Regions from separate parts of the Bacillus pretiosus genome, predicted to be linked through region 1. Evidence: a T-box and tRNA genes for the amino acid it is inferred to sense, from the RefSeq annotation. Region 1 holds a T-box; the other holds one or more tRNA genes.
The links. The T-box of region 1 lies ahead of argS (arginine--tRNA ligase). A T-box ahead of a tRNA ligase gene usually reads a tRNA of that ligase, here a tRNA-Arg.
Positions count from the first base shown of each region.

Region 2: it has a tRNA-Arg gene. The T-box ahead of argS (arginine--tRNA ligase) is inferred to sense a tRNA for this amino acid. The anticodon was not compared.

Region 1 is NZ_CM129593.1:2,033,199-2,040,975, reverse strand. Features, by position in the region: gene ACU8YW_RS10595 (tetratricopeptide repeat protein) at 1-2,864, opposite strand, end outside; gene ACU8YW_RS10590 (class I SAM-dependent methyltransferase) at 3,203-4,108, opposite strand; gene argS (arginine--tRNA ligase) at 4,242-5,930, opposite strand; T-box leader at 5,977-6,191, opposite strand; gene ACU8YW_RS10580 (class I SAM-dependent methyltransferase) at 6,232-7,008, opposite strand; gene ACU8YW_RS10575 (BrxA/BrxB family bacilliredoxin) at 7,058-7,492, opposite strand; gene ACU8YW_RS10570 (thiol-disulfide oxidoreductase DCC family protein) at 7,576-7,777, opposite strand, start outside.
Region 2 is NZ_CM129593.1:4,895,494-4,903,270, forward strand. Features, by position in the region: gene rpoN (RNA polymerase factor sigma-54) at 1-593, opposite strand, end outside; gene ACU8YW_RS25445 (hypothetical protein) at 866-1,162, opposite strand; tRNA gene ACU8YW_RS25450 (tRNA-Arg) at 1,343-1,418, opposite strand; gene ACU8YW_RS25455 (DUF1657 domain-containing protein) at 1,624-1,830, shown strand; gene ACU8YW_RS25460 (YhcN/YlaJ family sporulation lipoprotein) at 1,924-2,409, shown strand; gene spoVAC (stage V sporulation protein AC) at 2,439-2,915, shown strand; gene spoVAD (stage V sporulation protein AD) at 2,916-3,932, shown strand; gene spoVAE (stage V sporulation protein AE) at 3,929-4,279, shown strand; gene ACU8YW_RS25480 (DUF1657 domain-containing protein) at 4,291-4,497, shown strand; gene ACU8YW_RS25485 (DUF421 domain-containing protein) at 4,518-5,387, shown strand; gene clpP (ATP-dependent Clp endopeptidase proteolytic subunit ClpP) at 5,628-6,209, shown strand; gene ACU8YW_RS25495 (HPr family phosphocarrier protein) at 6,605-6,853, opposite strand; gene whiA (DNA-binding protein WhiA) at 6,877-7,777, opposite strand, start outside.

The DNA of each region.
Region 1 (7,777 bases):
TATATTTCTGCAAGCTGTAAATGCACACCTACGAAATTCTCATCAAGCTCTAAACATGTTTCATACGCTTGTTTTGCTTCCGTCAATTGCCCTAATGCCATAAGTATTTCACCAATTCGGTAATACGGTAATGCCGTTTCCTTTTGTTCTATCGCCTTATTATACCTTTTCATCGCTTGGCCGTACTGCCCAATAGATTCATATAAAATACCTGTATAACAACCGTATTCGCTTATTTCTTTTCTTTCTTTGTGTAACGTTCTTAAGAATGCTATACCTCTTTGTACAAATACCGTTCCTTTAATTCGATTCACATATTCATCTAACGCACTTGCCACATTATATTCACTCTGCTTTATACCACTCTCTAACTTAGACAAAGCTACTTTAAACCCTTCTTCATTTCCACCAAGTTCAACCTCAGCATCCCATAGAACCATTCCCGCATTCATAAGAAAATCTTGGCTCTTTTCAATTTGTTTTTCAATACCGAGAATATATTGTTTCGCTTCCTTGTATTGTTCTTTCGCCATATAAACTTGCGTAAGTCCAAAGTGAGAATAAACATCATCATGATTTTCTTCTAAAGCACGATTATACAATGTTTCTGCTTCTTCCAGACTATCATTTTGAAAATGATAGTCACCGAGTTTTACGTATAGAGGTGCCTTATCGTCACAATTCTCAATACCTTTTAATAAAATTTCTTTCGTACTTTCCTCATCCTTCAAATCAGACTCGTATATTTCCGAAAGTTTCGTATAGATGTAAGGTGCATTACTATCCAAATAAATCGCTACTTTAAGCCCTTTTATCGCTAAATGTAATTTCCCTAAATGATGCGCACATCTCGCGCGCTCATACCATACATGTGCCTCATTTTTATTCTCTCTTAATAGGTCATTAAAAATTTCATACGCTTCTTCATATCTTTCTAAATCTATTAATATTAATCCGTGATTCGTTAAAGTGAATCTTTCTGGACTACGTTCTAAAGCAACTTGAGAAAACTGCAACGCCTTTTCAGATTGATCGATATACATGTATGATAGAGCGAGAAAACTCCAAGCAATCGGCTGATCTGCGTCTAATTGTAATGATGAACGAAAACTTGAAATCGCTTCTATATAACTTTCCTGTTCAAAAGCATATCTTCCGTTTATTAAATGATATAAAGCACGATTATTTTTCTTCTCAACACTTGTCAGCATTTGCCCGGCTTTTTCTAATTCTTGAAGGCGAATAAAGCACTGCGCACCATGCAATTTAACAAAATCTGAGTTCGGAAACTTCTCCATTAACTTTTCAATACAACATATAATAAACTCATTATCTACTTCAACATCTAAATGCTTAACTGTATATAACCACGTATTCGGATTATCACTCGTCTCTTTTAAAAATTGTACTAAGTTATGAATCCCCTCTTTATCATGTTCATCTAAATGATCCGTAAGAGAAAAAATAGATTTAAAATAATGATTTTCTTCTTCATTTAAAAATGCTAACTGCTCCTTCTTTTCTTTCGGAACAAACGTAATCGCTAAACAACCTGTGTAACGATATTTTTCTTGTAACTTACTATATTCCACAATAACTGGTTCTATAAAGTTCGGATCTTGAACATAAAAAGCTTGTAACGTATCATCATATCCAGATAGCACTTGTACATGTGAAGCATGCTCAATATCTATACTTAATAAAACAGGAATCCCTTCATCCAGCAGCCTCTTATAATTTTCCTCATTCCCTTTAAAATAACGATATTCATAACCTAATTCTTCTAAATAAGAAACAGTATCTGAAAACTTTGACCCTGTCATATCAAAAATAAACTCTGCTATTTCATCTTGTGTACGTTTTTCTCCCCATAACTGCAACATCATTTCTAAACTTGTCGGAACACAATAATTATCCTTTTGTACAATAGGAACTATCGGTAAATGCACCTTTTTTCCATCTGGATTTTTTTCTAAATTATGATATAAAGACTCTTTTAAACTTTTTTCTTCTTTTAATAACTGTTGTAAATTTACAAGTTTATTCATTTTGTAAAGCGCTTCTGCACGTAAATGTACAAAGTAAGCTTTATACGCATGATAAGGAAGCTGATTATTTATGTTATCTATTACCGCTAACATTTCTTCATACTTCCTTAAATCTAATAAATATTTTACCTTTTCAAAATGAAAATATGGTACTTGCGGGAACTTTACAATCGCATCATCAATTAGCTGTAATGCACGTTTTTGTTCTCCTTGATTCGCATATAATTGTGATAATAAATAGGTAGATAGCTCTTCACAATCTTTATGCTGCATGCCGGCTATAAATTGTTCTTCTGCTTTCTCCCATTCACCTGTATGCATATAGACGTAGCCCCATTTATCAAATACGGCACGTGAACTGTACTCCTCTGCCTTTTGCATATAGATTAGGGCTTCTTCATTTCGTTTCATTTCCAACAAACATCGTACTAATGTAAAATATGTTTTCGCTAAAAGATCAGCTTCTATTTCTTCTTTACTTACCTCTTCTAATGAGTCTTTTAACAACTGTTCTACTTCAAGTATTTTCCGCTCATCAATTAACTCATCACAATATAAAGAGAGCGTTCTCATATTTGGGAATTTTTTGTAGGCGTAGCGAATGAGGAATGAACTGTATTGGTGCATAAGCCCTTCATCAGTAAGACGTATTAATATGTCAAACTCCTTATGTGAAGGAACACTAGCAAGCCAACTCTTCAAATAAGATAAAGTATTCTTTTCTTTTATATATGAAATTTCATTATTTATTTCCTGTAATCCATCTATAAATCTCTTGTCTTTCAAACAAGCATCTAACTGCTTAAAATCTAGCATGTATTCACCTCGAATATTTATTTGTACTGCTACTTGCTTAGATTTTACACATCATATTGTAGGTATTCAACTAAAATCTCTTATAATGGATGGTATTAATTAATATTATTCAAATTTATAACAAAATATAGTAAAAATGATTGTTTTTCTCCATATTTTGTTTAATTAAATGGAATAACGTAACATGAGGATTTTATCTTTTGGAAGCTGAAATCCGTACATGAAATTATATCGGCGATAATTTAAATATATCGACGATTTTCAAAATATATCAGCGATTATACGGTGGATATCGACTTACCGACAAAAAATGACAATCCTCAATAAATCGCTATCTTTCAACATACTATTTCACCAAATGTAATTTTCATATTCGGAGCATATACTAAAGAAGAATGTAGATGAAATGCCTTAAAAAATCGGAGTTCAGCTTCATATTGAGCTAGCGCATCATCATATGTTAATCCTCTAGCCATTAAACGTTCTATAAAATGCTGTTTATCACCCGGATCCCCTGCAATCCCCTCTTCTTTTAATGAATGATACAACCTTTGTTTATCATTATAGTGCATATTAGAATCTAAAAAGTTCACTTTATCACTTACTCTACATTCAATATTTTTTACGCCTAGTTCACTTAAACACATCGGTATTTTCATACCAATATTTCCATCTTTTCCGCTTCTCTGCATGTCATTTTCAAATAACTTCTGCAAAGCACCTAGCCTAATAATTTCCGATTGATTCTCTCCATCTAAAGAGTATGAAGACATATTTGATATCCAATGTGGTTCAAAACAGATTATTTTTCCGCCCTTTTTAATTGAATGTATCATTTTTGGCGAACTCATATGTAATAAGAAAGCATGACAAATTGCTATATCGTATGTATCTTTCAATTCAATTTCTGTAGCATCTCCCTCAAGAAATTCTGTCTCATACGGAAGTAAACGAAACAACTCTCTCGCTTCAGATAATAATGTTTCTCCACTATCAATGCCTGTATACTTTGATCCTTCTGGAAGTAAAGGCATTAATACTAAGCCTAAATAACCATATCCACAACCATAATCAACAATATGTACTGGCTTAGTAATCTTCCAAACCATATTTACTAAAAAGCTTACATAATCGTCGTTGTAATATAAATCTCTTGTGTTTTTTAAATATGCTAGTTTACTGTTCCAATCGTATGTTTCCAAGTTTAACGCCTCCTTTTTATATATGACATTACAATTCTCCATTTAATAAGGACATTCCTACACTTGAAACAATTCTAGAAAAATTTAGATTTAATAAAATAAAACTTCTGCTTTCACATTTTCTATAAAAATAAATAGGCATACATATCTACTATGATACGTATACCTATTTGTTTCACATCTCCTCAGGTGCCTCCACCCCAAGTAAACGTAGTCCCTCTTTTAATACAACCGTCACAGCATACACTAATGCGAGTCTGCTGTCTTTCTCTTCGCTCTCTTCTAATATACGAACATTACCGTAATATTTATTAAACGATTGTGCTACATCCAATACATATTTTGAAATGATTGATGGCTCATTTTTGTTGAAAGCTGCTTCAATTATTTGAGGGAATTTATTCAGTAATTTTACAACGCTCCAGCTATGATCATCTTTTAATGCAAACGTACACGTTTCAAATTCTACACTTTCTTTTCTTAAAATAGAGCACGCACGTGCATGTGTGTACTGTACATACGGTCCTGTTTCACCTTCAAATTTCAGCATGTTTTCTAATGAGAATTCGATATTATGCATACGCTCGTTTTTTAAATCGTGAAAGATAACTGCGCCAACACCGACTTGCTTCGCTACTTCTTCTTTCTGTTTTAAGTTTGGATTTTTCTCTTCAATATTTTGTTTTGCAAGGTCAATTGCTTCTTCAAGTACTTCTTCAAGTAAAATAACTCTTCCTTTACGTGTCGACATTTTCTTACCATCTTTTAAAATGAACCCAAATGGTACATGTTCCATGCCGTCAACCCAATTGTATCCAAGCTTTTTTAATACAGTGAAAAATTGATTAAAATGTAAACTTTGTTCTGGGCCAACTACATATAACGCTTTATCAAATGCATATGTGTTTTGACGGTATAACGCTGCTGTTAAGTCACGTGTTGCGTAAATCGTTGCACCATCGGATTTTCTAATTAAGCAAGGCGGCATTCCCTCTTCTTCTAAATTAACGACTAACGCACCTTCTGACTCTTCAAGCAAATCATGTTCTTCTAAAATCCCAATAAAATCTTCCATTAAGTTATTATAAAAGGCTTCTCCTTGAAAATTAGTAAACTCAACACCGAGAAGTTCATAAATACGAGAAAATTCTTTTAAGGATTTGTGACGGAACCAATTCCAAAGCTCAATAGCTTCTTCATCACCTTCTTCTAATTTCTTAAACCAAGCGCGTCCATCTTCTTCTAATTCTTCATCGTCTTTTACCTCTTCATGAAATTGAACATATAACTTAAATAGTTCACGTATTGGATCCTCTTTAACTACTGCTTCATTTCCCCATTTTTTATAAGCGGTAATTAACTTTCCAAACTGTGTGCCCCAGTCTCCAATATAATTAATTCCTACAACTTCATAACCACATTTTTCAGCAATATGTTTCAGTGAATTTCCAATCATTGTAGAACGTAAATGCCCCATTGAAAAAGGTTTCGCGATATTAGGAGAGGAATAATCGATAACTACCGTTTTTTCACAACCAAAGTGATTTTGACCGTACTCTTCTTTCTCCGCTAAAACCGTTTTTAATACATCATCACTTACCGTCTCACGATTAAAAAAGACATTTACATAAGGACCAACAGCCTCTACTTTCGTAAAAAATGGATCACTTAATTTTCCTGCAACTTCCTTTGCGATAATAGCTGGTGATTTTTTATATTGCTTCGCAAGTGAAAAACATGGAAATGCCGCATCTCCGAATTCATCTTGTTTCGGCGTTTCGATTAAATCTAAAATTTGATTTTGCGTTAATTCATTCGTAAAAATATCGGATAAACTTTCCGCAAACTGCGTTTTATAATCCATACTATATAACCTCCTTATTTTTTTAAACACAAAAAACTCGTCTCTAAAAAGAGACGAGTTTAAACCCGTGGTACCACCCTTGTTGTTCATTACGAACCACTTTCCCGTTTATAACGAGGACAGGGGGCCTCGGCTTACTCTACTATTCGTTCAAGAAGCATCTCCGAAGTGCGCTTCATCTTTTCCTTCCACACTAGGCTCACACCATCCCTAGCTCGCTTTCCTTCTAAAAAAGACTACTCTCTTCATCACCGACAGTATATTTAATTAATTATTGCTTATTATACATCTTTTCAAACAATTAGCAAGGGTCAATTACACCAAAGTGAAACTTAGCACTTCTTCTTTTGTATACATGAAAATTATGTTTTTCAAATCTAGAACTACGGAAATGATCTTTCAGAACGACACGCTTTCTCGCCACACGCTTCGCTTCTGCAATTGTTTCGTTAGTAATATCATGATACAAAGCGAAGTGTTTTAATCCTTTTATTCCATCTGATTCTATAACAGTTTCTTCAAACATCGGATCAAGGTACACAACATCATAACTATTGTCTTCACATTGTGTTAAAAATGCGTAATGCTCCGTTTGCTTCACATCGATTCGTTGCATTGCCTCATCAATTTCAGAAACAGTTGAAGACCATGTTTTTAAACCATTTTCCATAATATAAGCCATATACTCATTGCCTTCAAGTCCCGTTACTTTTCCGCTTTCACCAACAATATAACTAGCTACAATACTATCTGATGCCATACCGAGCGTACAATCTAATACTGTCATTCCGCTCTCTAATTGCGCGGCTTGTACAAACGGATCGTGTTCTCCGCGCATTAACCTTTTCACACGAAACATCGCTGAGTTTGGATGAAAGAAAAATGACTCTTCCGTTCCTCTCGGATAAATAGCTAATCGGTTTTTCCCTACAACAAGTACATCTTGTTCATACTGCTCATGCAGTTTATGTACTGGTACGTCATTACGTTTAACGAAAGAACGATTTAATTCTGCTGCTACCTTGTTTGCATAATCTGTCATTTCTTTGTTTGTTCTTCCTGCTGTTGTTACGATCATTGTTTCACCTCTATATAAAGAAAAGAGGGAGATTTACTCTCCCCCTTCTTTAGCAATTCTTTTCGAAAGCTTGTTCTAAGTTCGTAATAATTTCGTCCATAGTTGCACCTTCAATTTCATGACGGTGAATGAAGTGAACAACTTCTTTTCCTTTTAATAATGCCATAGATGGTGAAGATGGAGGAATTTCTCCGAAGTATTCACGCATTTTTGCAGTAGCATCTTTATCTTGACCTGCGAATACAGTTACAAGATGATCTGGTTGTTTTTCAGCACGAACAACTGCTTGACCTGCTGATGGACGTGCTAAACCAGCTGCACAACCACAAACTGAGTTTACAACTACTAAAGTTGTACCTGCCGTGTTTTCCATAAATTCTGTTACAGCTTCTTCTGTAGTTAACTCTTCAAACCCAGAACGCACTAATTCTTGACGCATTGGGATTACCATTTGGCGCATGTATTCTTCATAAGCATTTGACATCGTGTAATCTCTCCTTCAACTTTCATTCCAAATTCATCATATCACGCTCTATTACTAGGTGCAAAAGAAAGATAACGATGATTTCATTTTTTTGTAGGGATTTCACAAACCCCTTCACGGCAATGTCCAACTGGGACAAGTTTTCTATTGTTAGCGATATAATCGTATACTTTACTTCCAAATCCGAGTACGATAGATAGTTTTATAAAAGGAACGGCAAACCAATAAGATGGAACGGCCTTTGCTAATACATGTATGCTATGAATTCCGGCATACCACTTATTA
Region 2 (7,777 bases), 2.4 Mb from region 1:
TTCAACACTTGAACGAGCTTTCGCCAATCTTTCTTCACGAAATAAGCGAAGTGATCCTCTATAACCTCTTCCGCTAATCCATTCCGTCTTTGTAAGCGCTTCAATTGTAAAGTTAGACATTCCTGAATATTACGCGCTCCTACCCCTGCTGGCTCGAGTGATTGGACAAGCTCTACAAAGCGGGCGACTTCATGAATCGGTGCGGAAAGGAGATCCGCTAACTCTTCGTTCGTTTCTTGTAAATACCCATTTCCATCCATGTTCATAATAATGAAAGAAGCTATTTTTCGCTCTTCTTCATCTATTTTATAATACTGTATTTGATTTAATAAATGTTGCTGAATCGTTGTTGAATCCACACTGTAGATTTCCATCTGATTCTCGATTTGTTTGCTGGTACTTTTACTGTTGTTAGAGCTCTTTTTCTTCTCCCTCTCAAAACCACCTAACTCAATAAGGGGATTCTCTAACGATTGCTCATACAAAAACTCCGATAATTCTTGTACATTATACTGGAGCATTGTAATCGCTTGCCTTAACTCTTGTGTCATTGCCAAACGTAAGCTTTGTTCTTGTAAAAGACTTGCCTTCAAACTAATCTCCCCCTTGTTTCTATTGTACAATAAGTTTGGTAAAAGGAGAATGCTATCACAGACACCCATTCCAAAATATTATTAATTTATATGTATTAATGAGATTTACAACTTACAACCGAAATTTGAATAATATTGAAAGAAAATAATAGCGCGATAAAAATTATTACCACATACTAATAGTAAATCTTATTATCAGATATAACAAGTATTAATAAAAAAGGTCTGCACTTATATTTGTAAGTGCAGACCTTTTTATGCAGATAGATTCATTATGCTTCGTTAAATATAACATCCCCTTCTTCAGCAGGCCATTCACCTTCTAATTCCATGTCGTCTAACATCATTTCAGCCGTAAAGACAATCGCTATTAAATCCTTATGGTAGTCTCCGCTAGGCAAATAGTGATTAGGTCCAAAACAATCCCTATCAATTTCTTTATAGTGCACTTCCATATTTAACATGAATTTCAACATTTCATCGCCTGTAATTTCACCAGAATCAGACACAGCAACGGTTTTACGTTCGTTATCCCCTAAAATACTTAAATATCCACTAATTTTACGCACCTGCAATCCCCTCATACTATAATTTTTAGATAATTTTAGTATAAACTCATTACAAAATTAACAGAAGTACCTTGTAGGGCCATAACAAAAACCCCCTATACACAATTATTTCTAATCACATACAAGAGGTTGTTTTAAATTTACTATTTATTTTCAACACGTAACACCAACAATACATAACGCGCCCAGAGGGATTCGAACCCCCGGCAGACGTGGTACCGGAAACCACCGCTCTATCCGACTGAGCTATGGGCGCATGATTATAGAAAATAGTTCATTTTCTTTTCATAATAATAGCAATAAAATCCATCTAAATCAATAAAAATATCCCTGTAATCCTTTATGAACCTTAGTTAGGAATATATTAACAAAGTACTATCCCCTAAATTTTCCAATCATAAATTCATCCCAACTCACAAATTATAATCTTTGAATTGATATTCCAAAGGGGGCTTCATTCAATGACTGTAATTACAAAACTAAAGCAAACTGTTTCTGGATTAAAAAGTGCACAAGCTAGCTTAGAGGGATTCGCTCTTGATACGGATAACCAACAAGCAAAGCAACTTTTCCAAACAGCTGCAGAGCAAACGCAAACGATTATCGATTCTTTAAATCCACGCGTTGAAGAAGTCCAACAAGAAGAACCACAATACTCACAGCAATAACAGATTAGTCATGCTGTGAAATAGAAAAAGGATGATATGCAGTCATCCTTTTTCTATCACATTACATATTGCAATAGAAATGGAATGATAATCATGCGAAAACTCGGTCTCATAACCGCATTATTTGCCCTTCTATTTAGCTCTTTTACCGGATGTGATAATAGTCCCTTAGATAAAAAAGTGAAAGAAGAAGCAAAACGAACGGAGAAAGAAAAAGGTCCCAAACTAACAAAGACGAGTACGGAATCCTTTAATCAATCTATATCACAAGGAGCCAAGAAAAGGGCTCTCGCTATGGATGAAATTACAAAAAGCACAGCAGTGAATTCAAATTTGGATCTCTACATAGCAGTTCTACCTGAGCATCACGAAAGGTTTGGATTAAAGCCTCTGCGTAAGAAGCTTCAAAAGCAGCTAAGTGATGAGCATCCTACTTTCGATGTTCGTGTAAGTACTGATAAAAAAATCTTTATGTTACTCGAAAAGCTTGAGAGCAAAATTAAGAAAAAAGAAGTATCTAAAGACGAGATCAATAAGCAATTAAAACTCATTGGGAAAAAAATGGAGTCTAACACTTAACGCTTTTTAATAGAAAAGGAAGGATCGCAATGTCTAGTAAAGATAAGAACTTAACCCCTGTGCAACAAGAGTATAAAAAATTCGAGCAAGAACGCGAACCGAAGCGTCCTGTCTTGAAAAATTGTATTAAAGCCTTTTTCGTCGGTGGTTTTATTTGCTTCATCGGACAACTCATTTCTACGTTTTATATCACATATTTTGACTTCACTGAGCGTTCAGCAGGAAATCCAACAGTCGCAACTCTCATTTTCATTTCCATGTTACTAACTGGTTTTGGTATATATGACCGCTTTGGGCAGTTTGCTGGAGCAGGCACAGCTGTACCCGTTACTGGATTTGGTAACTCTGTTATTGCCGCATGTATCGAACACCGAACAGAAGGGTTCGTACTCGGCGTTGGAGGAAATATGTTTAAATTAGCTGGCTCTGTTATTTTGTTTGGTGTATTTTCAGCTTTCGTCATCGCACTTATTAAAACGATTCTCGTTCAATGGGGAGGGCTATAAATGTTACAAGGACACCGAACGTGGGTATTTGAAAATAAACCCGTTATTATTTCGACAGGAGTCGTTGGTGGACCGTTTGAAGCAAAAGGAAACATTCCAGAAGACTTCGATATCCTCCATGAAGATTTATGGCTCGGACAGGATTCCTATGAAAAAGCCCATAAAATTTTATTCGAAGAAGCTTGTAGCCGCGCTACTGAAAAAGCCAAGCTTCGTAAAGACGATATTCAATTCGTACTTGCAGGAGATTTAATTAATCAAATCACTCCAACAAGCTTTGCCTGCCGTACACTCGGAACACCATATCTCGGATTATTCGGAGCATGTTCTACTTCCATGGAAGGATTAGCGCTCGGGGCAAGTATTGTAAATGCAAAAGGCGCAAAATATTTATTAACCGGGGCATCTAGTCATAACGCCGCTGTAGAGAAGCAGTTCCGATATCCAACTGAATACGGCGGTCAAAAACCTCCTACCGCACAATGGACAGTAACTGGAGCTGGCGCAGCTATTTTAAGCGACACTGGACATGGTCCTAGAGTAACATCTGCAACAATCGGACGAGTGATTGATATGGGATTAACAGATCCTTTTAATATGGGTGGTGCGATGGCCCCAGCAGCTGTCGATACGATTGAGGCCCATTTACGCGAACGACAAATTGACGCCTCTTATTACGACTTAATTGTAACAGGTGATCTTGGACATGTCGGTCGCGAAATTGCTTATGACTTACTACATAAACACGGAACGAAAGTAACGAGCGAACAGTTTCAAGATTGCGGCATACTCATTTATAGAGAAGGGCAACCTGTCATAGCTGGTGCTAGCGGACCGGGATGTTCCGCAACAGTCGTGTACGGTCATTTATTAAACCGAATGAAAAGAGGAGAGTTCAAAAAAATACTTGTCGTTGCGACAGGCGCTTTACTATCTCCACTTACATTCCAACAAGAAGAAACGATTCCGTGTATCGCTCACGCCGTTTCGATTGAATTTGGAGGTGCAACGCAATGATTTTTTTCTGGGCTTTCGTCATCGGCGGACTCATATGTGTAATTGGCCAACTTATGTTTGATGTTGGCAAGCTAACACCCGCTCATACAATGGCAACACTCGTTGTTGCCGGTGCTATACTGGACGGATTCAACCTGTATGAACCATTAATCGACTTTGCTGGAGCCGGGGCAACTGTACCTATTACAAGTTTCGGTAATGCCCTCGTTCACGGCGCAATGGAAGAAGCTGCAAAACACGGCATCGTTGGCGTCATTACCGGAATGTTTAAAGTAACAAGCGCTGGTATTTCTGCTGCTATCATATTCGGATTCATTGGTGCATTACTATTCAAACCGAAAGGATAAGAGGTGTTTGTATGACAGTTATCGCTAGCGTTAAAACCTGCCTTGCTAGTGTAAGGGGCGCTCAAGCAAGTTTAAGCTCCCTTTCACTAAATTCACAGGACGCGGAATCAAAACGCGTATTTCATGAATGTATGTTAGAAATGGACAGCATCATCGCTGATTTACAGAATAGAGTTTCATTATTAGAACGTGAAGAACCTCAATATAAAGGGTTTTAAGTAGACTGGAGGAAATGACTATGTCTCACCTGCCGGAATGGACACTTGTCATTCTTCGCTCTGTATTCATATTAATTATTTTATTCGCTATTACGAAATGGTTAGGGAAAAGACAAATCTCTCAGCTCTCCTTTTTTGAATACATAGCCGGAATGACAATCGGTGACATCGCTGCCCAAGTATCTACAGGGCTCGATTCAAAATTTTTCCACGGCGTCTTTGCGATACTCATTTTCGCTGTGGTACCTTTTTTCACAGGAATCCTCTCCTTAAAGAACAAAACAGCTCGCGACTTCTTTGAAGGGAAATCTACCGTATTAATAAAAGATGGAAAAATACTCGAAGATAACTTAAAGAAAGAAAAATATACAAGTGACGAATTACTGGAACTACTCCGTGGAAAAAATGCTTTCAGCGTAGCTGATGTTGAATTTGCCGTACTAGAACCGAGCGGAGAATTAAATGTATTATTAAAGAAAGATCGCCAACCACTTACAGCAAAAGACGTTGGCTTAAAAGTACCGAATGAAAAAGAACCACAAACTGTTATTATGGATGGCAATGTCTTAGATGAACCTCTATCCTCTAGTGGACATAACCGCGCTTGGTTACATTCTGAACTAGAAAAGCTCGGTGTTGTTATTGAAAATGTCTTTCTCGGTCAAGTGGATTCATACGGACAACTTACTATCGACATTTATAATGACAAACTACAAATGCCTTCTCCTCAAAACAAGCCTTTATTATTAGCATCTTTAAAAAAATGTCATGCTGATCTTGAACTATTTTCCCTAGAAACAAAGTCGAAATCAGCAAGCGAAATGTATAGTAAAAACGCGAAACACATCGAAAAGATTTTAAATAAAGTAACCTATCTTTTAAAAGAATAGATATCACAAGAACGCTTCAGTAAAAAGGCGTTCTTTTCTTTTTACTACAGATTTCATGACGTTTAAATTTATGTAATTCGGTTATGATGTTGAAGATACATAAGCAGGGAATTTCAAAAACATAGCGAATAATTCATGGTACAACTACATATTTTTTTGATTTAAAGTGGTTTCGTTTGACCTTTATTGACCATAATTGTATTATAAGACTAAGAAAGCTTTAGAAGGAGGAAATAACAGATGAATTTAATTCCTACAGTAATTGAACAAACAAATCGTGGAGAACGCGCTTACGATATTTACTCTCGACTATTAAAAGACCGCATCATTATGCTTGGTAGTGCAATTGATGACAACGTAGCTAACTCAATCGTTTCCCAGCTTTTATTCTTGGAATCTCAAGATCCAGAAAAAGATATTCACATCTACATCAATAGCCCTGGTGGTTCTATCACAGCAGGTATGGCAATTTACGATACAATGCAATTTATTAAACCACAAGTATCAACAATCTGTATCGGTATGGCTGCATCTATGGGTGCATTCTTACTTGCAGCAGGTGAAAAAGGAAAACGTTATGCACTTCCAAACAGTGAAGTAATGATTCACCAACCACTTGGCGGAGCACAAGGTCAAGCGACTGAAATCGAAATCGCTGCAAAACGTATCCTATTCTTACGTGAAAAACTAAACCAAATTCTTGCTGACCGCACAGGTCAACCACTTGAAGTACTACAACGCGACACAGACCGCGACAACTTCATGACAGCTGAAAGAGCTCTAGAATACGGCTTAATCGATAAGATCTTTACAAATCGTTAATACTTAAAAGCGGAAGCGGCTCGTTCAGAATCGCAGGGCGATGGAGCCCCTGATTCCGAGGCGCTTTTTGCCTCGAATGAAGGGGCGAAACGACCGGAGATTCTAGCCGCTGGAGCTGGATAGACTAAAAGCGGAAGCGCCCTATAATTGGGCGCTTCTTTTATATATTGTTCCCCGCTCACATACCCCACCTAGTATAACCCTAAATATATCGGCGATTTTTCAAATATATCGACCGTAACTCCAATTATATCGGCGATTATTTTAATATATCGACGATTCGACACAACTTATCGACTTACCGACAATCCTCGACAAGCATGCACCCCCTACATACCCGACTCCCAACACCAAATAACAAAACAAAAAAGCTATCGCACATGCGCGATAGCTTCTTATTGTATATATGCAGCTAATGCTTCTAAAGCTTCTTCTGCATCTGAACCTTCTGTTGTAATTGTTATCATGCTACCAGTTCCAATTGCTAAGCTCATAATCCCCATTATGCTCTTTGCATTCACTGTCTTTCCATCTTTCTCGATGAAGATATCCGCATGAAAGCGATTGGCCTCTTGTACAAACAACGCAGCCGGACGTGCTTGTAAACCGTTTTTTAATGAAACCTTAACTCGTTTTTGAACCACAGCTCCATTTCCCCTTTAACCTCTTATTTTTTTGCTACCGCTTCCCCCGCGCGTAATTTCTCTGCAATCTCATCGATTTTACGCAAACGATGATTAATACCCGATTTACTAATTTTCCCCCCGGATACCATCTCGCCTAACTCTTTCAATGTTACATCTTGATAATCTCTTCGTAATTGTGCAATTTCTCGCAGTTTATCTGGTAATATATCAAGACCAACTGTCTCATCAATATAACGGATATTTTCAATCTGCCTTAGCGCTGCACCAATTGTTTTATTTAAATTGGCTGTTTCGCAGTTCACTAAACGATTTACTGAATTACGCATATCGCGAACGATTCGAATGTCTTCAAATCTTAAAAGTGCATTATGAGCGCCTATAATATTTAAAAACTCCGTAATCTTTTCTGCTTCTTTCAAATACGTAATGTACCCTTTTCTTCTTTCCAACGTCTTACTATTTAAATCAAATCCGTTCATCAATTCACATATAGCATCATTATGTTCCTTATATAACGAAAAGACCTCTAAATGATAAGATGATGTTTCTGGGTTATTTACTGAACCACCTGCTAAAAATGCACCTCGTAAATACGATCGTTTACAACATTTCTTCTCGATTAATTCCTGGGATATATTTCGAATTAACGAAAAGTCATCTCGAACAATATGAAGATCAGCTAATATTTCGCGAGACTTCTCAACAAGCCGCACAATATATACATTATTTTTCTTCAATCGCATTTTTTTACGAACAAGTAATTCTACCGTCACGTCATATCCTTTTTTCAAAAGCGTATAAATCCTTCTTGCGATTGCCGCATTCTCCGTTTGAATATCGATAGATAGACGACGGTTTGAAAAAGAAAGCGATCCGTTCATTCGAAGTAACGCTGATAATTCTGCTTTCTCACAGCATTCC